DNA from 4 places in the Massilia sp. PAMC28688 genome. Region 4 is predicted to be linked to each of the others. Evidence: predicted binding sites of a transcription regulator. Region 4 holds the regulator's gene; each other region holds the start of a gene.
The links. Region 4 encodes sigma-54, which starts transcription at its own class of promoters, with help from an activator protein. Its sites were predicted from a motif close to TGGCANGNAANCTGCTTT; they were not measured.

Region 1: the regulator sigma-54 is predicted to act here: its motif matches at 2,847-2,864, upstream of KY495_RS12840 (CmpA/NrtA family ABC transporter substrate-binding protein).
Region 2: the regulator sigma-54 is predicted to act here: its motif matches at 3,374-3,391, upstream of KY495_RS19005 (ANTAR domain-containing response regulator).
Region 3: the regulator sigma-54 is predicted to act here: its motif matches at 2,992-3,009, upstream of KY495_RS24175 (DVUA0089 family protein).

The regions. Positions count from the first base shown of each region.
Region 1 covers NZ_CP080378.1:2,851,916-2,857,216, reverse strand. Annotated here, with positions in the region: gene KY495_RS12850 (ABC transporter ATP-binding protein) at 1-628, opposite strand, end outside; gene ntrB (nitrate ABC transporter permease) at 630-1,529, opposite strand; gene KY495_RS12840 (CmpA/NrtA family ABC transporter substrate-binding protein) at 1,559-2,797, opposite strand; gene KY495_RS12835 (SMI1/KNR4 family protein) at 3,033-3,830, shown strand; gene KY495_RS12830 (DsbA family oxidoreductase) at 3,838-4,482, opposite strand; gene plsY (glycerol-3-phosphate 1-O-acyltransferase PlsY) at 4,592-5,236, opposite strand; gene ybaK (Cys-tRNA(Pro) deacylase) at 5,292-5,301, opposite strand, start outside.
Region 2 covers NZ_CP080378.1:4,255,923-4,261,223, forward strand. Annotated here, with positions in the region: gene KY495_RS18985 (GGDEF domain-containing protein) at 1-713, shown strand, start outside; gene KY495_RS18990 (LVIVD repeat-containing protein) at 710-1,963, shown strand; gene KY495_RS18995 (crotonase/enoyl-CoA hydratase family protein) at 1,982-2,794, shown strand; gene KY495_RS19000 (histidine phosphatase family protein) at 2,804-3,325, opposite strand; gene KY495_RS19005 (ANTAR domain-containing response regulator) at 3,438-4,082, shown strand; gene KY495_RS19010 (MFS transporter) at 4,354-5,301, shown strand, end outside.
Region 3 covers NZ_CP080378.1:5,052,356-5,057,656, reverse strand. Annotated here, with positions in the region: gene KY495_RS22525 (D-2-hydroxyacid dehydrogenase) at 1-93, opposite strand, end outside; gene KY495_RS22520 (LysR family transcriptional regulator) at 123-1,040, opposite strand; gene KY495_RS22515 (hypothetical protein) at 1,172-1,351, shown strand; gene KY495_RS22510 (alpha/beta hydrolase) at 1,348-2,187, shown strand; gene KY495_RS24175 (DVUA0089 family protein) at 2,317-2,940, opposite strand; gene KY495_RS22500 (sigma-70 family RNA polymerase sigma factor) at 3,137-3,718, shown strand; gene KY495_RS22495 (hypothetical protein) at 3,720-4,685, shown strand; gene ligD (DNA ligase D) at 4,779-5,301, shown strand, end outside.
Region 4 covers NZ_CP080378.1:1,359,723-1,365,023, forward strand. Annotated here, with positions in the region: gene rapZ (RNase adapter RapZ) at 1-629, shown strand, start outside; gene KY495_RS06045 (enoyl-CoA hydratase/isomerase family protein) at 669-1,757, opposite strand; gene hpf (ribosome hibernation-promoting factor, HPF/YfiA family) at 1,927-2,280, opposite strand; gene KY495_RS06055 (RNA polymerase factor sigma-54) at 2,372-3,844, opposite strand; gene lptB (LPS export ABC transporter ATP-binding protein) at 3,848-4,603, opposite strand; gene lptA (lipopolysaccharide transport periplasmic protein LptA) at 4,606-5,211, opposite strand; gene lptC (LPS export ABC transporter periplasmic protein LptC) at 5,248-5,301, opposite strand, start outside.

The sequences.
Region 1 (5,301 bases), 1.5 Mb from region 4:
TGCGGTCCGACAGCAGCACCGCTTCATCTACATCATGGGTGACCATCACCACGGTGGAACCGGTGCGCTCGACGATGGCCAGCAGCTCGTCCTGCAGGTGGGCGCGCGTGAGCGCGTCCAGGGCGCCGAACGGTTCATCCATCAGCAGCACCTTCGGTTCGGTCGACAGCGCCCGGGCAATGCCCACGCGCTGCTTCATGCCGCCGGAAATTTCATGTGGCCGCTTGCTGCCGGCGCCCAACAGGCCCACCAGCGCCAGCGCGCTGGTGGTGCGTTCGCGCAGCTGCGCCTTGTTTTCACGCGCGCCGAACACCCGTTCCACGGCCAGATAGACGTTGTCGAAACAGGTCAGCCATGGCAGCAGCGAGTGATTCTGGAAGACCACCGCGCGCTCCGGCGACGGCCCGGCGATCTCGCGCCCGGCGCAAATCAGGGTGCCGCTGGTGGCCTGGGTCAGGCCTGCCAGCAGGTTGAGCAGGGTCGATTTGCCGCATCCCGAGTGCCCGATGAGGGTGATGAATTCGCCCTGCGCCACCGTCAGGCTGACCTGCTCCAGCGCGTTGAAGCTGCCCTTGCGCGTGTCGAACACCTTCCCCACGCCCTGCACGTTGATGAATTTCTTGTCCATGTCAGTTCCCTGTTTCTTCGTACGTGAATGAACGCGCAATGGCGACCAGCGCCTGTTCCAGGATCAGTCCCACCACGCCGATGACCAGGATGGCGATCAGGATATGCGCCACATTGAGGTTATTCCACTCGTCCCACACCCAAAAGCCGATGCCGGCGCCGCCGGTCAGCATCTCGGCGGCCACGATCACCAGCCAGGCGGTGCCAATGGCCAGGCGCACGCCGGTCAGCATGTGCGGCAGCGCCGATGGCAGCAGGATGCGGGTGAAAACCTTCCACTCCGACAGCTTGAGCACGCGCGCCACGTTCAGGTAATCCTGCGGCACCCGCTGCACACCGGCGGCGGTATTGATGATCATGGGCCAGATGGAGCAGATGAAGATGGACCAGATCGCCGCCGGGTCGGCAGCCTTGAACACCAGCAGGCCAATGGGCAGCCAGGCCAGGGGCGACACCGGCTTGAGCAGGCTGATGATGGGATTGAACATCCCGGCCAGGAAGCGGAAGCGGCCAATCGCAAAGCCCAGTGGAATGCCCACCATGGCTGCCAGGCCAAAGCCGATCGCCACGCGCTGAAGCGAGGCCAGGATATTCCAGCCGATGCCCTGGTCATTGGGGCCATTGCTGTAGAACGGATCGGCAAACATGCGCGCCGCTTCGGCAAAGGTGACCGCTGGCGATGGAAAGCTGCTGTTCCCGGTGGCCAGGATCTGCCACGCGAGCAGCAGCAGGACAATACCGAGGGCGGGCGGCACCACTGCCAGCGCCACCGCGCGCGAGCGCGACGGGCCGCCGGCCAGGCGTACGCCGCGCCGCGCCAGGCGGCGGCTGCGCGCCGGCTTTTCCGGCGCCGCCGGCGCAAGCGGAATGGAAGACGATGCTGATTTCAACACTGCGTTCATGGCGTTCTCCGTGGTGGTGGGGACAGGTATCAAGCCTTGATGCGGAAGGCGTCGGCGTAGGCCTTGGGATTTTTGCCATCCCAGACCGTCCCGTCGATCATCTTCACGCTGCGCAGGGGCGACTTGGGCAGCGCCACTTTCGCCATGGCAGCCGCCTCGGCATAGAGCTTGAGCTGGTTGACGCTCGTTGCCGTGGCCAGGTAATCCGGCTCGCCCTTGAGCAGACCCCAGCGCTTGTGCTGGGTCATGAACCACATGCCGTCGGACAGGTAGGGGTAATTGACCATGCCATCGTTGTAGAACTTCATGCAGTGCGGATCATCCCAGGTGCGGCCCAGGCCATTCTGGTAGCGGCCCAGGATGCGCTGGTTGATGACGTCGACCGAGGTATTGACGTACGACTTGGCGGCGATGGTTTCGGCCATCTTGTTCTTGTTCGACAGGCTGGCGTCGATCCACTTGCCAGCTTCGAGCACCGCTGCGATCAGTGCGCGCGCGGTGTTGGGGTGCTGCCGCGCCCAGTCGAGCGTGGTGCCGAGCGTTTTTTCCGGGTGGTCGCGCCAGATGTCCTGGGTGGTGGCGGCCGTGATGCCGATGCCGTCGACAATGGCGCGGTGGTTCCATGGCTCGCCCACGCAAAAGCCATCCATGTTCCCGACCCGCATATTGGCCACCATCTGGGGCGGCGGCACCGTGATGACCTTGGCCTCTCGCATGGGATTGATGCCATGGCTGGCCAGCCAGTAGTAGAGCCACATGGCGTGGGTGCCCGTGGGGAAGGTCTGGGCAAACGCGTAGTCGCGCTTGTCCTGCTGCATCAGCTTTGCCAGCGAGGCGCCATCGACCGCGCCCTTGTCCGCAATCTTTTTCGACAGGGTGATGGCCTGCCCGTTGTGGTTCAGGTTCATCAGCACCGCCATGTCGCGCCGCGCGCCGCCGACGCCCATTTGGACCCCATACAGCAGGCCGTAGAGCACGTGTGCGGCGTCGAGTTCACCATTGACCAGCTTGTCGCGCACGCTGGCCCAGGAAGATTCTTTCGACAGCACGATCTTTATGCCATATTTCTTGTCAAAGCCAAGAACCGAAGCCATGACGACGGAGGCACAGTCGGTCAGCGGAATGAAGCCGATTTTCACTTCCTGTTTTTCCGGCTTGTCCGAGCCGGCGGCAAATGCGCCGCCGCTGGCCAGGCCGGTGAGCGATAGCGCGGCGCCGGTCTTGATCAGATGGCGGCGGGTGATGCTGGTGGTGTCGTCGGTGTGCATGCTGTCCTCGTCAGGTTCGCCCAGGCTGCTGCCTGCGCCTACCGGAGACTCAGCAATTGGCGTGCCAGCCGCAGGCCCGCTGTCCGTGGCGAAAATGCGCCTAATCGGGAGGAAAAAGCACTGCTATTGTGCGCTGCGTCAAAGCATGTGAGAAAACAGGGCAACTATCGCTATGCCGCGACGGTTGGGATGACTATAATCCACCCCTCCCGCATAAATGAATAACAATACAATATTGACTAAAGAACTAGACGAACTGACACGTGCGCGGCTGAAGCGGGAGCTGAGCTGGGGCGCATCCAAGCCCACGGCCGACCGCTATCAGCGCACCACCGACCTGCAGCGTGCCATCCTGGACCAGTACGGGCGGCGCGGGGCGGAATTCATCCTCGAGCAGCAGGGGCTGCGGGCGCGGACCGATGCCGGCTGCCCATGGCCGGTGGCCGGCATGGCACCGGCCGACGCGGTGGAGCTGGTGTTTGGCGAACTGGCGGCCGTCTTGCCGCGTTTCGTCGCCGTGCTCCAGGAACGGGTGCGCTGGGTGATTCCGGCGCGCCGGGACGACGCGTGGATGCTCGCTTACCTGACCGACCGGGTACTGCACGACGGGCGCCCCCACTTCCAGCTGGTACTCGGGGGCGCCCCCAACGCCAGTCCCTCCCTGTCGCCGCGTGCCCAATACATGGGCTGGAGCGTGCCTGACTCCCTGCGCAGGCTGTGCCTGGTCCACGATGGCATCTGCAGCGGGGCCGAGAGCATCCTGTCGGCCCGCCGCATGGCCGACCTGGGCGAGATCATGGCGGGGATTGAAGAGGAAGCGCCGCGCCCCAGCCATGCCTGCAAGGACTTGCTCGAGTTTCATCCGGATGGGGTGGGCAACTGCCAGGCGTTTTTCCGCCGCAGCAGTCGCGATACGGATCCGTCCACCGTGTTCTGGGACCACGAAAGCAACGAGTTGTCGCGGGAAGCCTCGTTCTTCGAGTACGTCGATCGCACGCTGTCCCTGCCCCTGCACGACGAAGCGCGCAGCTGAGTCTTGCCTAGCTGGCGGCAGCGATCTGGCGCAGCGCCTGCTCGAAGATGTCCGGTGGCTGCCCGCCGGAAATGAGGTGGCGCTGGTTAATGATGATGGCAGGCACGGCCGTGATGCCCTGGCGCTGGAAAAACTCTTCCTGTTCGCGCACCTCGTTGGCGTAGGCGCCGCTGGCCAGCACTTCGGCTGCCTCGGCCGAATCGAGTCCGATCTCGCCGGCCACCCGGGTCAGCACGTCGTGCGAGCCGGGGTTTTCGCCGCGCGTGAAATAGGCTTCAAACAGGGCCATCTTCAGTTCGCGCTGACGGCCCTGCATGTCGGCCCAGTGCAGCAGGCGGTGAGCGTCAAAGGTGTTGTAGATGCGGCCGCGCTTGTCCATGTCGAAGGTAAAGCCCAGTTCGGCGCCGCGCTCGCGGATCATGGCGCGCGTTTTGGCGCCCTGTTCCTCCGACGCGCCATACTTGCGCTGCAGATGTTCGCCAATATCTTCGCCTTCCGGCGCCATCTGGGGATTGAGTTCGAACGGGTGAAAGTGCAGGTCGGCGCTGGCCACGTCGCCCACCTTGTCCAGGGCTTGTTCCAGCGACTTGAGGCCGATCACGCACCAGGGGCAGGAAATATCGGAAACGAAATCGATGCGGAGCTGTTTCATGGCAAGGCCCTTGTTAGCGATGGAGCAGCTATTTTAAAGCCTGGCCAGAAATGCCGTCGCAAGGTGCACGGCGCTGCATGGCCGGGACACCCCACCAGCGGTCGTGCCGCTACTGTTTCTTGCCGCCCGTCTTGTTTCCGGCAGGCGCCGACTTGCTGCCGATCCGGCTTTCCTTGCCGGCGATCAGGTTGCTGATGTTGTCGCGGTGACGGAACACCAGCAGCGCACTCATGGCAAGGACCGCCAGCAATATTTCAATCTGGTCGGTGCCAAACAGCAGGCCAAAATAGAAAGGCGCGAAAATCGATGCCACCAGCGCCGCCAGCGAAGAGTAACGGAAGGCATACGCAATCACCAGCCAGGTGACCAGCGTGGCCAGGCCAAGCCAGACGTTCAGGCCAATGAGTACGCCCAGCGCCGTTGCCACACCCTTGCCGCCGACAAAGCGAAAGAAAATCGGATACAGGTGGCCCAGGAACACGGCCAGCGCCACCAGCGCAATGCCCAGATTGCCCACGCCAAAACGCTCGGCCAGCAGGTCGGCCAGCCACACCGCGAACCAGCCCTTGGCGGCGTCCCCGATCAGGGTCGCAATGGCCGCCTTCTTGTTCCCGCTGCGCAGCACGTTGGTGGCGCCGGGATTTTTCGAGCCATAGGTACGCGGATCGGACAGGCCGAAGACGCGGCTCGTGACCACGGCAAAGGAAATCGACCCGATCAGATAGGCGACGATGGTGAAAATAATGGTGTACATGCTGTCTCTCTCGATTACACCCGGATAGCGGGTGCCGGGCCGTGAATATACACCATCATTCGGCC
Region 2 (5,301 bases), 2.6 Mb from region 4:
AGTTGGAAATCCTGCAATGGTTTTCGCTCACCGCGACCTTCCTCCAGTTCAGTGGCCTCGGTGGTTTCATTGCCAATCTGCGCAAGAAGGTCAAGGACAATTACAAGGAGCTTGCCACACGCAATGGCGAGCTGGAAACGGCGCTGCAGCGCATTGAAGACCTGGCCATGCGCGACGAGCTGACCGGCGTGTTCAACCGCCGCTTCCTGATGGAGACGATTCGCAACGAAAAGTTGCGCTGCGACCGCACCGGCAGCATGTTTACCTTGTGTATCCTGGACGTGGACCATTTTAAGCAGGTCAATGACCAGCACGGCCATATCGCGGGCGACCAGGTGCTGCAGCAAATTGCCAAGACGGCCAGCGAAGCGCTGCGCCAGACCGATTACTTCGGCCGCTACGGCGGCGAGGAGTTCGCCATGGTGCTGACCGGGACCATGAGCGAGGGGGCGATCATTACGGCCGAGCGGGTCAGGCGCCACATTGAACAGATCGATCTGAGCTCCATCAGCCCGGGCTTTCACGTCACGGTCTCGATCGGCATAGCCGACGCCCGGCGCGGTGAAGACCCGGCGGCGACCTTCAAGCGCGCCGACGAAGCCCTGTATCTGGCCAAGGAAGGCGGGCGCAATCGTTGTATAGTAGCGGAACTGGCCGGCACGGCTGCAGAGCCTGCCAATCCGATGATCGTCAACGCACTACAGGATACATGATGTCCGTTCAACTGACTGTTAACCGCAGCGCCCTGGCGCTTGCCTGCCTGCTGACCCTGGCCGCCTGCGGCGGCGGTGGCGGGGGCGATCATTCGCATGGTCCGGCCCCGAGCCCGACACCGGCGCCGCCGAGCGGGAATGTCGGCGGCAAGGTGCTGGCCAACGTGGTGCGCAGCGGCGTGGCCGGTACCTGGGGCTATACGGCGCCGGACGGTTCGCGCTACGCGCTCATGGGCACTGCCAAGGGTATCCTGGTGCTCGACCTGCGCGATACGGCCAACGTGCGCGTGGTCGATGAAATCGACGGTCCCACCAATACGTCCTCGCCCGGTACCTACTGGCGCGAGATGCGGGTGTACGGCCAGCATGCCTACATCGTGTCCGAGCAGGATAATTTTCGCGGCGGGGTGATGATCCTGGACCTGTCGCAGCTGCCGGCGTCGGTGCGCTACGTGAAAAGCTTCACGCCCCAGGACGGGCGCCTGACGGCCCACACCATCGACATCGACACCGTGCGCGGCCTGGCCTACATCCAGCGCCGCAATGGCACGGCGGTGACGCCGGTGCAGGGGCCCCTGTACGACAGCCCCGGCGGCATGATCTTTGGCGGCGGCGCCCTGCGCGACCCGGGCGGCGAGCATGGGGCAACACCGAACGTGGGCGCCATCGAAGTATGGGACCTCAAGACCGATCCGGAAAATCCGCGCTACGTCACCACCTTCAACCGCGGCCGCAATGTGCACGACATGACGGCGGTGGGCGAGAAGGTGTACGTGGCCGAGGGCGACGCCCACAGCTTTTCGATCTGGAACGTCAGTAACCCCAGCGCGCCGGTGATGGAAGTGCGCTGGAGCGTGCCGGGCAACTACGCCCACAACATCTGGCCGAGCGGCGACGGCACCTTTGTCGTCACCACCGAAGAAGTGCCGCAAGGCTTGCCGGCACGCGTGTGGCGCCTGAACGGCACGGCCGAACCGACCCAGCTGTCGAGCTTCAAGGTCGGTTCCGGCACGCCGCACAATGTGGTCATGGAAGGGCGCATGGCTTACGTCAGCCATTACACGGAAGGCGCGGTGGTGATGGACCTGACCGATCCCGCCAAGCCGAATATGGTGCTGCGCATCGATACCAACCCGGCCACGGGATCGGGCTACGCCGGCTGCTGGGGCGTCTACAAGTTCCCCAACCAGCCGCTGATGGCGTGCAGCGACATGACCACGGGCTTTCACCTGATTGGCATCGGCCAGTAACTGCGATGAGAGCGAGCCATGCAATTTGAGACCCTGGGGGTGTCGCTGGAGCGGCACGTTGCCTCCATCACGCTGAACCGGCCCGACAAGGCCAATGCCATGAACCTGCAGATGTGGCACGACATCCGCAGTGCCTTTCGCTGGGTGGACAGCACGCCGCAGGCGCGGGTGGCCATGCTGGCCGGCGAAGGCAAGTGCTTCACGGCCGGCATCGACCTGCACATGATGATGGGGATGGGCGGCACCATCGCCGACGACTGCGAAGGCCGCATGCGCGAAAAACTGCGCGCCGTGATCCTGGACCTGCAGGATTGCCTGACCGCTCTTGAGCGCTGCCGCAAGCCGGTGCTGGCGGCCGTGCATGGCGCCTGCATTGGCGGCGGCATGGACCTGATCGCGTGCGCCGACATGCGCTACTGTTCCAGCGACGCGTATTTTTCGATCAAGGAGATCGATATCGGCATGGTGGCCGACGTCGGTACCCTGCAGCGGCTGCCGCGCCTGATAGGCGAGGGCATGGCGCGCGAACTGGCCTATACGGGGCGCCGGGTCGACGCTGCCGAGGCGCGCGAGATGGGCCTCGTCAACCGCGTGTTCGGCAGCCGCGAAGCGCTGTATGAAGGAGTGGGCGAGATTGCGGCGGCAATCGCTGCCAAGTCGCCCCTGTCGATCCGCGGCAGCAAGGAAATGATGAATTACGCGCGCGACCACAGCGTGGCCGATGGCCTCAATTACGTGGCGACCTGGAATGCCGCCATGCTCATGTCCGACGACCTGCAGCAGGCCCTGATGGCCGGCCCCGGCGGCCCGGCGCCCACGTTTCGCGACTGAGCGCCGGCCTCAGGGCGCGCTGGCGCTGGAGCTTAGCAGCACCGTGCTCACGGTGCCATTGTCGTGGATGCTGACCTGGTACAGGCGGTCGTATTCATCGTCCCCGATCGGCGCCACCGGCGCGCCGCCCAGCATCCGGACCAGGTCGGGCACGGTGTTGGAGTGGCCCACCAGCAGCGTGGGGCCGCCGAGCGCCTTGATCCTCTCGATGGCCGGCGCCGGCCTGGCGGCGTCATACACTTCCACATTGAGCTTGACCCGCTCGGCCAGCGGCTGGGCCGTCTGGCGCGTGCGCCGCGTGTCGGAGCTGAACACGTATCGGATGTCTGCCCTGTGCAGCAGGGCGGCCAGCATGCGGGCCCGGGCCGCGCCCTGCGCCGTGAGTGCGGGGTCCTTGTCGGCGCCGGTCTTTTCGGCGTGGCGCGTCACGTAGACGACATTGGGCGCGGCCTGCGCCAGCGGGGCCAGCGTGGCGCAGGCGAGGAGCAGGGCGGACAGGGTCAGGGAGATGGACAGGGTCGGTTTCGGCATGGTGGCTTCGGCGTGCAAAACCCTATGTATACCATGCTGGCGCGCTGCTGGCGCACAAATTGCTAACAACAGGTGGCCGGGCGACTTTCACGCCCGCTCCACTGTCAGAATCATGCCAACTACTACCAGCTCTTCCGAACGCAAGCTGCGCATTGTCGTCGTCACCTCCGCGCTGCTCGAAGGCGATGAGCACGAACCGGCGCTGGCCGAGCAGGTGCGGCGCGCCGGCGCCCTGCGCATTGGCTTGCTGGAGGCCGGGTACGACATCGTCGCTTCGCTTCCGGCCGACATGTACCTGCCCGAGCGCGTAGGCCAGCTGCAGCCGGACATGATCATCGTCGACGCCCGCTCCGACGCGCGCGATGTGCTCGAACATATCGTGGTGGCCACGCGCGACGAACGCCGCCCCATTGTGCTGTTTACCGAAGACCAGCGCAGCGGCAGCATGGATGCGGCCATGGCCGCCGGCGTGTCGGCCTATATCGTGGCCGGCCTGCAGCCCGAGCGCATCGAACCGGTGCTGAAGGTGGCGCTGGCGCGCTTTCGGCAGGAGCAAAAGCTGCTGGCGGAGCTCGACGCCACGCGCCACAAGCTGGCCGAGCGCAAGGTCATCGATCGCGCCAAGGGCATCCTCATGGGCAGTCAGCGCCTGACCGAAGAACAGGCCTATCAAAAGCTGCGCAGCATGGCCATGAACAAGAACATGAAGCTGGCCGAGATCGCGCAGCGCATCCTGGACGTGGAAGACCTGCTCTAGGGTCCTCTGCCGATCCACACGGGGCGCACCTTGATAACGCACCGTTTTGGCTGTTGTGCACCGCAATAGAGCGGTCCTGCCGTGCTTTCGCCAATCCTCCCCCTCGATTGCCTGGCACGGCTTTTGCTGAAGCTGTAGTAACGGATCAATGGCGATCCCCTGAATAACGCAGCCGCTCCAACGAAGGAGCGGCAGGACAACGGCGTCCGCCCAGCCCCGGTTCATCGCTGGCGGCTGGCCGGACGCCTTTTTGTTTTTAACAGGATAGATCATGGCCACCAAAGCAAATCACATCGCACTTTTCAGTTTCAACACGCCGCAGATGCGGGCCTTTCACCTGACCTGGATGGCCTTTTTCGTCTGCTTCTTTGCCTGGTTCGCCTGCGCGCCTTTGATGCCGGTCATTAAAGGCGAATTTGGCCTGACCATGGCGCAGGTGGCCAACATCAATATCGCGGCCGTCGCCATCACCATCCTGATCCGGCTGATCGTGGGACCCATGTGCGACCGCTACGGGCCGCGCAAGACCTATACCGCGCTGCTGCTGCTCGGCTCCATCCCTGTGCTGGGCGTGGCCGCGGCCCAGACTTATGAAAGCTTCCTGTTCTTCCGCCTGGGGATCGGCGCGGTGGGCGCGAGCTTTGTCATCACCCAGTACCATACCTCGGTCATGTTCGGACCCAGGGTGGTCGGCACGGCCAATGCGGCCGCTGCCGGCTGGGGCAACGCGGGCGGCGGCGCGGCGCAGGCACTCATGCCATTGTTGCTGGCGGCCGTTGTGATGCTGGGCGTGAGCGAGACCATGGGCTGGCGCGTGGCGCTGGTGGTGCCCGGCGTGCTGATGATCGTGATGGCGGCGCTGTACTGGACCTTCACCCAGGACTGCCCGGAAGGGAACTATGCGCAGCTGCGCGCCGCCGGCGTGCCGCTGGAAGCGGGCAAGAAGGGTGGCTGGGAAAGCTTCAAGGCAGCCAGCGCCAACTACCGCGTGTGGCTGCTGTTTGTCACTTACGGCGCCTGCTTCGGCATCGAGATCTTCATTCATAACGTGGCGGCGGTCTACTACGTCGACCATTTCGGCCTGTCGCTCAAGTCGGCCGGGCTGGCGGCCGGCAGCTTTGGCCTGCTGGCGCTGTTTGCCCGGGCGCTGGGCGGCTACCTGTCCGACAGGATGGCGCTGCGCGGCACGCTCAACAGCCGCGTGACGCTGCTGTTCATC
Region 3 (5,301 bases), 1.8 Mb from region 4:
GGTGGCACCGTATTCGGTCCACTCATGTTCAAAGGCGGGGCAACGCAGCTGCGCCTCCAGGCTGTCGCGGTCGAGAAAGACAATCTTGTGCATGGCGTGCCCCGGGATGAGAAAACCCTATTCTAGTCCGGCGGGTAGCGCAGGCGCGCATCGGTCAGGAACAGGTCGGCCACCCACTCGACGAAGACACGCACCTTGGCCGACAGGTGGCGGTTTTGCGGATACACGACGTTGATCGGCAGCGGCTCGCTGGTCCAGTCGCGCAGCACCACTTCCATCTGGCCGCTCGCTTCCAATGGCGCCATCAGGTAGTGCGGCATCTGGATGATGCCAAGACCACGCAGGCCCGCCGTCAAGTGCACAGTCGAATCATTCACGGCCAGGCAGGCCGGCACCGGCACATAGAGTGTTTCGTCGCCGCGCATGAAATCCCAGTCCATGATCTTGCCGGTGCGCGAAGAAAAATAATTGATGCAGCGGTGCTGCGCCAGGTCATGTGGATGCTGCGGGCGGCCATGCCGGTCCAGGTAGGCGGGCGTGGCCGCTGTGACAAAGTGGAGTACGCCGATGCGCCGCGCAATGAGCGCCGAGTCGCCCAGCTGGCCGCCGCGGACGGCGCAATCGACGCCTTCCTCGATCAGGTCCACCGGCCTGTCGCTGCAGCCAAGATCGAGCCGGATGTCCGGGTAGCGCTCAAAAAAACCGGGCAAGGCCGGGATGATGATGTCGTTGGCCATGGAAGTGGCCACATCGACCCGCAGGCGGCCGCTGGGCGAGGCGCGATTGTTGGACAGCGACTCTTCTGCATCGCGTACGTCGGCCAAGATGCGCAGGCAGCGTTCGTAATAGGCGGCGCCATCGGAGGTCACGCTCACCTGGCGCGTGGTGCGGTGCAGCAGCCGGGTTTGCAACGTTTGTTCGAGTGTCTGGACAAGGGTGGACACGGTCGCCTTCGGCAGCTGCATGTTTTCCGCCGCGCGCGTGAAGCCGCCCGCATCGACCACCTGAACGAATACTTCCATTGCTTGCAGTTTGTTCATTTCTCCCTCTATTGTTCAGTTCAGTGAACAATCAATTCGCGCTTGCCATCTTTATCAGATTGTAGATCATCTTTACAATGCTTGTACGCCATCAAAAGAAGGCGCTTATCGGAAGGTGGGAGGGCTGCAGCATGCGCATACAAAACGGATTTATTGTTGTCATTACCGTCATTCTGGCGGCGCTCATGACCGCCGGCACCATCCATACCGAGCAATTTTCCCAGGCGTCAGTGGCTGGCAGCGGCGGATTTGATGCACTTGCACATGCGCTGTTTGACGGCTTGTTCGGCGTCGGGCCCGCATCCCGATGACGCTGGCGACTGCCGCCATCAATATCCGGCAGCTGCAGGCCGGTGGTGCCGCCGGCCCGCTTGAGGCGCGGCTGTACGCGGCCGGGCCGGCTACGCCGCGCCGTGACAGCCTGATTGTATTTTTTCACAGTGGTGGCTTTGTGGGTGGTGATCTCGATGAGGCCGACCACTTCCTGCGTCACCTGGCCGGTTGCGCGGGCGAGCATCTGGTACTGGCATCGCGCTACACGCTCGCTTGCGAACGGCCATTTCCCGCTGCAGCCGAAGACGCTCATGCGGTTCTTGGCTGGGCCCGCAAAAACAGGGTAAAGCTGGGCTGGAGCGGCAAGCACCTGGTCGTGGCCGGCATTGAAGCGGGCGCCAACCTCGCTGCTGTGGCTGCGCTGATGGCGCGCGACCGGGGGCGGCCGGCGCTGGACGGCCAGATCTTGATCATGCCCATGCTCGATCCCGGTCTGTCCACCTGTTCCATGCGCGAAATTCCCGTGGGTGCCAGCGAGGCATGCGTGGCCGAGACCTGCGCCGCCAGCTACCGGGGCTATTTGCCCAACGCGGCCGACCGCAGCCATCCGTATGCGTCGCCGCTGCAGTCGAGCCGGCTGCGCAACCTGCCGCCGGCCCTGATTTTGTCGGCCGAGGACGATCCTCTGCGCGATGAGGCTGAACAATACGGCGCGCGTCTGGCAGCCTGTGGTGTCACGGCCACCGTCAAGCGCATGGATGCGGTGCCGCTGCTGGAGCCGGGCGCTCGCAACGAGTGTGCCTGCCAGTCACAGGCGCTGCGCGAGATCGCGGGTTTCCTCGGTGCGCTGCAGGAAGCGGTTTGCCTGCCCTGAACACCATCTCACCAGTTACGTCCGTGCAGCTGCGCTGAAGTTGCCTTCAGCGCAGCGTGCGGACTCCCGAAGGACAAAAGGCCGCGCCACTGACCAGTGAGCGCGGCCTTGTCACGTGAACCCGGGGAATCAGGCAGCTTTGCGGCGGCGGGCAGCTGCCACGCCTGCCAGGCCCAGGCCCAGCAGTGCCAGCGACGCTGGCTCAGGTACTTCGCCTGGTGGGAGCGATGCTGCATTGACGTTCAGGATGTCGAAGGCCCACAGGTTGGTGCGCTTGTCATCGGCGGCGTCGACGAAGCCGTCACGGAACTGGCGGTGCTGCACGCCGTCATACAGGAAGCCTTCGGCCAGCGAATTGCGGGCAAAGTTATCGAACTGCATGATCGTCACGGTGTAGGTTCCGGCAGCCAGGTTCTTGGTGTAAAACGTGTCGTAGCATTCGCCGGTCACGGCATCGGCAGCCACGTTGGGGCAGTTGGCATCGTCTTGTTCGGCGATCTTGTTGCCGTTGGAATCGAACAGTGCCAGGATGGGATCAAAGCCACCGCGTGCGATGCTCTGGCCGGCTGCATTGACGCCACCGGCGTACGACCAGCTGCGCAGGCTCACATCCGAATCAGCGCCAACAACAAACGAGAACGACTGCACGTCGTTATCGTAAGTGAAGTTGCCGGTGAAGGAGAAGTCGGCAGCGCTGGCGGCGGAAGCGGACAGGGCAAGGGCAAAGATGGCGGCGATTTTTTTCAGGGTCATGGTAGTTTTCGAAGTGATAAGTTAATGTTAATGTTGAGCTGCGATAAACGTGAAGCAAATTTCATGCCTAAAACTTAAGTCGTTGATTTCCGGGCAATATTTCTGTCGAGTCCGGCTGTGGCTATCTCGACTGTAAAGATGCCCGACAGCAGCCATCGATTGCGCGCCGGGAGATCGGTGCCTACAATGAGCAGCCATGCCGACTGCCACGCCCGATGAAGAATTGATGATGCGTTATCGCGAGGGCGACCTGCGGGCGTTCGAGGAGCTGTACGGCAGGCACAGGCTCGGCTTGTACCGCTTTGTTTCATGGCGCTCACCCCGTGCAGACTGGGTCGACGAAATTGTGCAGGACAGCTGGGCCAGCCTGCATCATGCACGCGGGCGCTACCGGCCGGACGCCACTTTCCGTACTTATCTCTACCAGATCGCCCGCAATCGCCTGCTGGACCTTGTGCGCCAGCACCAGGATGTGCTGGCCGCCGAGCTGGGGACGGGAACCGATGGGCGCGACACGTTTGACGGCCTGGCCGATGCAGCGCACGATGGCGCCACGCCCGAGGCGGCCCTGGTCCACAAGCAGCAGGCCAGCCGCTTGCATGGTGCCATCAACGGCCTGCCGCCCGAGCAGAAGGAGGCCCTCGTGCTGCAACAGTTCTCCGGTATGAGCCTGGAAGAAATTTCCTTGGTGGTGGTGGCGCCCGTTGAAACGGTCAAGAGCCGGCTGCGCTATGCCATGCGCAAGCTGCGCGAAGGGAGCCTGTGCAATGAAGGATGAAATGAGCGACGACGAGCAGTTCGAGGCATTCCTGCACGGGGAAGACGCGCTGGCGCGCCAGTTGCAGGCACTTGCGCAGCCGGCGCCGCCCCCCGCGCTCGATGCCGCCATCCTGGCCCGGGCCCGGGCTGCGGTAGAGCAGGAGCGGCCACGGGCGGCCAATGATGAGGCGCCGCCAGCGCCGGCGGCGCGCCATCCCGCGCGCCTGGGCTGGCGCTGGCAGGTGCCGGCCGGGATTGCCGCCACGGTGCTGGCAGGTCTGATCGCGCGCCAGAGCTTTGAGTCCGACACCGGCGTCAACGTTCATGAGGCGGCGCCCACGCTGGAAGCTGCCATGCCGCAGGAGAGGGCAGCGCCGCCCGCGCCAGCGGTCGCGGTCGCGCCCGCTCCCGACGGCAGGCGCGATGCAGCACCGGCACCGGCCGCCGTCGCACCGTCCGCGAGTGGCCCATCCCGAGCGGTCGTGTCCCGTGCCGACAAGGTGCCTGCGCGCAGCGCGCAGCGCCCACCACCGCCGGCCCCGGCTCCCTCCGTCGCCCCTGCGCCGCCCGCTGCCATGGCGCCGGCTCCGCTGGCTGAATCCATCATCGCGCCGCCGCCGCCGCCCAACGAGGCGGCTCGGGAAGCGACCGCTTCCCGATACCGCGCCACCCTGTCGGCGCGGGGCTTTGGCGAGGTCCAGGCACCGCCAGCGAGCTACCAGCAGGATGGCGAGGCCAAAGGCGCGCCGCATCGGGCACCAGTGTTCCCGCACATCGCCACCGATCGCGCCGTGCCAGTTCACGCAGAGGCGGTCGCTGCGCCTCCGCCCGAACAGGAAGCCGCCAGTGTGATGCTGGCGCGCATCGAGGCCCTGCTGGCAGCAGGCAAACAGGCTGAAGCAGCATCGGAATGGAAAAAACTGCGCGCGCTCCATCCCGGCTACCCGGTACCGGACAGCACGCGCGAGAAGCTGGGCGCCGACTGACAGGGTGATGCAAGCAGGCATGCGTTAGCTGCCGTACAGAGTGGCACCGGCGCCGCACATAGACTGGAAGTCAACTTCTTCCAGGTAGCTGCCATGCCCGATCCCCTCAAGGTTTACAAGTCCAAACGCAACTTTGCCATTACGTCCGAACCGGCAGAAGGAGGCGAACAAGGCAAGGATGCGCTGACCTTTGTCATCCAGAAGCACTGGGCCAGCCGGCTGCATTACGACTTTCGGCTTGAACTCGACGGCACCATGAAAAGCTGGGCCGTGCCCAAGGGTCCCAGTTATGACCCCAAGGACAAGCGCATGGCCGTGCATGTGGAAGACCATCCCATCTCCTATTCCAGTTTCGAGGGCACCATCCCTGAAAAGCAGTACGGCGCGGGCAAGGTGATCATTTGGGACAAGGGTACCTGGTCGCCGCTCGATGATCCGCACCAGGGTTACGAGGCCGGCAATCTCAAGTTCGAGATGCATGGCCACAAGATGCAGGGGAAGTGGGTCCTGATCCGCATGAAGGGCAAGGGCGAAAAGCAGGAGCCGTGGCTGCTGATCAAGGAAAAGGATGATCTGGCCCGTCCGGCAGCGGAGTTTTCCGTCGTCGACGAGCTGC
Region 4 (5,301 bases):
ACGACGTCAAGGTCATGTTCCTGACCGCCAATACCCATTCGCTGGTAGCGCGCTTTTCCGAAACGCGGCGTAGCCATCCCCTGTCGCACCAGCTGCGGCCCGACGAAAATCCCGCCTCGCGCCGCACCCTGATCGAATGCATCCTGGAAGAGCGCGAACGGCTGTCCGCCATCGAGCAGCTGGGACATGTGATCGACACCTCCGAACTGTCGGCCAACAAACTGCGCGCCTGGATCAAGGAGCTGGTGGCCATTGAGCGCGCGCCCATCACGCTGTTCTTCGAGTCGTTTGCATTCAAGCTGGGCGTGCCGCTGGACGCGGACTTCGTGTTTGACGTGCGTGCGCTGCCCAATCCCTACTACGACCTCACGCTGCGGCCGCTGACCGGCATGGACGCGCCGGTGATTGCCTTCCTCGACGCGCAGCCCAGCGCCGCCGAATTGCTGGAAGATATCCGCGCCTTTATCGCCAAGTGGCTGCCGTCATTTAAGACCGACAACCGCAGCTATCTGACGGTGGCGGTAGGGTGTACCGGCGGGCAGCATCGCTCGGTGTACATGGCCGAAAGGCTGGCCGCCTACTTCAGCCCGACCGAGCGCGTGGTACTGCGTCATCGCGAACAGAGCTAGTCCGCCCGCCACAGTCCGCAGGGGCCGCCCCCTTGAAGATCAGCCTTGCAAGTGCCGCAGCGGATGCGCGCTGTCCGGCCACACCGGCATGAAAAAGCGCGCCACCATGTCCTCGCTCACCTGCTCCAAAGTCGGCGGATTCCACTTCGGCGCATTGTCCTTGTCAATCACCAGCGCGCGCACGCCTTCCAGCACTTCGCCGTGTTCAAAGTTGTGCCGCACCATGGTGCGTTCCATGCGCAGGCAGCCCGCCACATCGAGGCCGGCACCGCGTACCAGCAGTTCGCGCGTTACGCACATCATCAGCGGTGAACGCTGGCGCATGGCGGCCAGCGCCTTTTGCGCGAAGGCACTGTCGTCGCCTTCGAGCGACAGCATGATGGCGGCGACCGACGGGGCGCCGAAATGGCGGTCGATGTCAGCGCGCGCTGCTGCCAGTTCACTGCTGCCAGACTGTCCAGCAAACGGCGCCGCAAAATTGCTGATCGCCTCGCGCAGCTGCGCCCCTGGCGTGGCGTCGATGAGCGCGCCAAGCGCTGCCATCTGCTCGTGCGGCACGAACAGGTCGGCCAGTCCCACGTACAGCGCATCGGCCGCACCGATGGTCAGCCCCGTCAGCCCCAGGTAGTTGCCCAGCTGCCCCGGCGCACGGGACAGGAAGTAGCTGCCCCCCACATCGGGAAACAGGCCGATGTTCACTTCCGGCATGGCCATCTTGGTTTTTTCAGTCACGATGCGGATGCGGCAATCCGGGCCGCCCTGCGCAATGCCCATGCCGCCCCCCATGACCACGCCATCCATCAAGGCCACGTAAGGCTTGGGATACAAGTGGATCAGGTGGTTGAGTGCGTATTCCTCGGTGAAAAAGTCTTCCAGCAGCGCGCTGCCTCCCATGGGCGTGGCATGACCGCACTCATGGAAAAAGCGGATGTCGCCGCCGGCGCACAGCGCCTTGGGACTGCTGCTGCCGATGACCACCGCATCGATCCCGGCGTCGTCACGCCACGCCTCCAGGATGGCGGTCAGGTCGCGCACCATCTGCAGCGACAGCGAATTGAGGGCCTTCGGGCGGTCGAGGGTGATGATGCCGGTTCGGTCGGCAACGCGATGCAGGACGTATGTGCTCATGGCAGGCAGTAGGAAAGAGAAAAGAGCGCTATTTTACCGCCGCACTGGAGCGCCACCAATTGCTTCCGGCAAGCCGCCCGGGCCCGCACCTGACCAGGGCGCCGGATGCTGACCGCGAACAGCAAAAAGGCGCCCTCGCGGACGCCTTTGGCTGTGGAACCCGGTGCAGTTACACCGCTTCCGGGCTCTGCTCTTCAGGCATGTGCTTGATGGCCTGGTGATTGTGGTCCTGGACCTTGCCCTTGTACTTCATGACCTGGCGGTCGAGCTTGTCGACCAGGCAGTCGATGGCCGCGTACAGGTCGTGGGAGAGGCTTTCCACATAGACAGTTTTGCCGGACAGGCGCAGATTGATTTCGGCCTTCTGGCGCTTTTCTTTTTCAGTGAGATTGTCGACGGTGAGAATCACGGCGATATCGATCACCTGGTCGAAATGGCGCTTTACGCGCTCGAGCTTGGCTTGTACGTATTCACGGATGGCTGGTGTCACTTCGAGATGATGTCCGCTAATTGTGAGATTCATACACACTCCTAAAGATGGTGTCACTTTCAGTTCATGCGCGTGCGCAGAGGAACAAGGCTTACCACCTGGCATTGCCAGGCAATACTGCAATCTACAGACACTTTCGGAGACTGACGGGCGGGATTTTGAGCGCTTCCCGGTATTTGGCAACGGTCCGGCGCGCAATGACCATACCCTGTTCCCCCAGCATGTCCGCAATCTTACTGTCGGATAATGGATTTTTAGGGTCTTCTGCTCCTGTCAATTGCACAATCAGCGCGCGAATCGCCGTCGAGGATGCTTCTCCCCCCGCTTCGGTGGCGACGTGGCTGCCGAAAAAGTACTTCAACTCAAACATGCCGTGCGGGGTCAGCATGTATTTCTGCGTGGTGACACGAGAGATGGTGCTCTCGTGCAGACCAAGTGTATCAGCAATTTCGCGCAGCACAAGTGGGCGCATGGCAACCGCCCCGTGCGAAAAGAAATTGCGCTGGCGCTCAACAATTGCCTCCGAAACACGCAGGATGGTGTCGAAACGCTGGCGCATGTTTTTGATCAGCCACTTCGCTTCCTGCAGCTGCGCGCTCATCTGTCCTTCGCCCTTGCCCTGCTTGAGCAGGCTGGCATACATATTGTTCACCCGCAGGCGCGGCATGACTTCATTGTTGAGCGATACCGACCAGCCGCCCTTGGCCTTGCGCACGATCACGTCCGGCACCACGAAGTCCGACACGTCCGACGCGAACACGGCGCCCGGATGCGGATTGCACTGGCGGATCACGGCCTGCGCCTCGCGCAGGTCTTCGTCATCGCAGTCGAGGGCCTTTTTCAGCTTGTTGAATTCGCGCTGCGCGAACCAGGCCAGGTGCTTGTCGACGATGGCCAGGGCCATGCGCCGCGTGACCAGCGGTACGCCCGGCATGGCCTTGATCTGCAGGCACAGGCACTCCGAGGCCGAACGCGCCCCCACGCCCACCGGGTCAAAGCTTTGCAGCAGCGCCAGCGCGGTCTTCATTTCGTCGAAGTCGATCTCCAGTTCGGCCGGCAGGCGTTCGTGGATCTCTTCCAGCGTTTCGGTCAGGTAGCCATTGTCGTCGAGCGCATCGATGATCAGCTCCACCAGTGCGCGGTCGCGCCCTTCGCTCACCGTTACCCGCATCTGCTCCATCAGGTGCTCGCGCAGCGTGGTCGACGACGCTTCCAGCTGCGGGCGCGAGTCTTCATCGTCCGAGCCCTTGGCACGGGTCTGTTCGCCCCAGTCGGCGTCGCCTTCCGGTCCCTGCGGCGCTTCGCTGTCCGGCGCATCGCCACCCTCCGCTTCGGCCGGCGCCGGTGCATCCTGGGCGCCCGGCTCCGGCGCCGCTTCGCCCGGCGTGGCATTGCTGCCGATGGCGCCGTCGGCCAGCAGGCGTACCGAGTGGTCAAGCGGATCGTCCAGGCGTTCGAGCAGCGGATTGTCGGTCAGCAGCTGCTCCAGTTCCTGGTGCAGCTCCAGCGTGGACAGCTGCAGCAGCCGGATCGACTGCTGCAGCTGCGGCGTGAGCGCCAGGTGCTGCGAGGTGCGTAGTTGAAGTGACTGTTTCATCGCTTACATGCGGAAGTGTTCACCAAGGTAGACGCGCCGTACCGATTCGTCCGCGATGATGTCGTCTGGCCGTCCCGACGCCAGCACCGCACCCTGGTTGATGATGTAGGCGCGGTCGCAGATGCCAAGCGTCTCGCGCACATTGTGGTCGGTGATCAAGACGCCGATGCCGCGCTCTTTCAGGAAGCGCACGATGCGCTGGATCTCGATGACGGCAATCGGGTCGACGCCGGCAAACGGCTCGTCGAGCAGGACAAAGCGCGGGTTGGTCGCCAGCGCGCGCGCGATTTCCACGCGCCGCCGCTCGCCGCCGGAGAGCGACATGGCCTGGCTCTCGCGCAGCTTTTCAATCTGCAGGTCGGCCAGCAGGTTGTCGAGGCGCTCGTTGATCTCGGTCTTGGAGAGCGATTTGCCATCCACCTTTTGCAGTTCGAGCACGGCGCGGATGTTTTCTTCCACTGTCAGGCGCCGGAACACCGAAGCCTCCTGCGGCAGATAGGACAGGCCGAGCGTGGCGCGGCGATGAATCGGCATGGTCGAAATATCGACCCCGCTGATATCGATACTGCCCGCGTCCGACGGCACCAGGCCCACGATCATGTAGAACGAGGTGGTCTTGCCGGCGCCGTTGGGGCCCAGCAGGCCCACGACCTCGCCGCACTCCACCTGCAGCGAGACGTCGCGCACCACCAGCTTTTTGCCATAACTTTTCTGCAGCCCGCGAACGATCAGCGTGCTGCCGCAGCGTTTCGGTTCCATGCTCAGGTCCCCGGCGACTGTGACGGAGCCGGAGCCGGAGCCGGAGCCGGAGCCTGCGCAGGCGTCTCCGTTGCGGCGCGCGGCCGGCGCGGGGCGATGATCAATTGTCCGCGGCCGCCGCCAGGCTTGCTGGCGCCGCTGGCATCATTGCGGGCCGTGAATACCTCGCGCAGACTGTCGTAGGAAATGTATTCGCTCTGGATTTCGTCAGTCAGGCGCGTGCCTTCCAGCTGGCGAATGCGGGCGCCGGAAAACAGCTTGACCAGGGCGCTGCGCTCGTCGTACTCGATGCGCGCCGCCTCCCCTTCCACCCACAGATTGGGGCCACCGTCGCGCTTCTGGCGGAAGGTCGCAGGCTTGCCACCGTTGCTGGTCATGGTGATCTGCATGTAGTCGTCGGCCGTGCGCTTGATGACCACCCGTTCGGCGCGCAGCACCAGCGTGCCCTTGGTCACAATGACGTTCCCGGTCAGGATGGTGGTCTGGTTGACTTCATCGACCACCAGGTCGGTGTAGTCGATCACGGCGGTCTTGCCCGCGTCTGCCTTTTCGGCCGAGGCGGACAGCATGGCCAGCCCCATGACGGCGATTGCGATAATTTTTTTCATGTTCTTGTCAGTCTGTTTGTTTGGTCTTGCCCGATGCTAGCGCGCCGCCGGTGGCGGATACACCATCCTGCCGCGGCCCATCGTGATCTG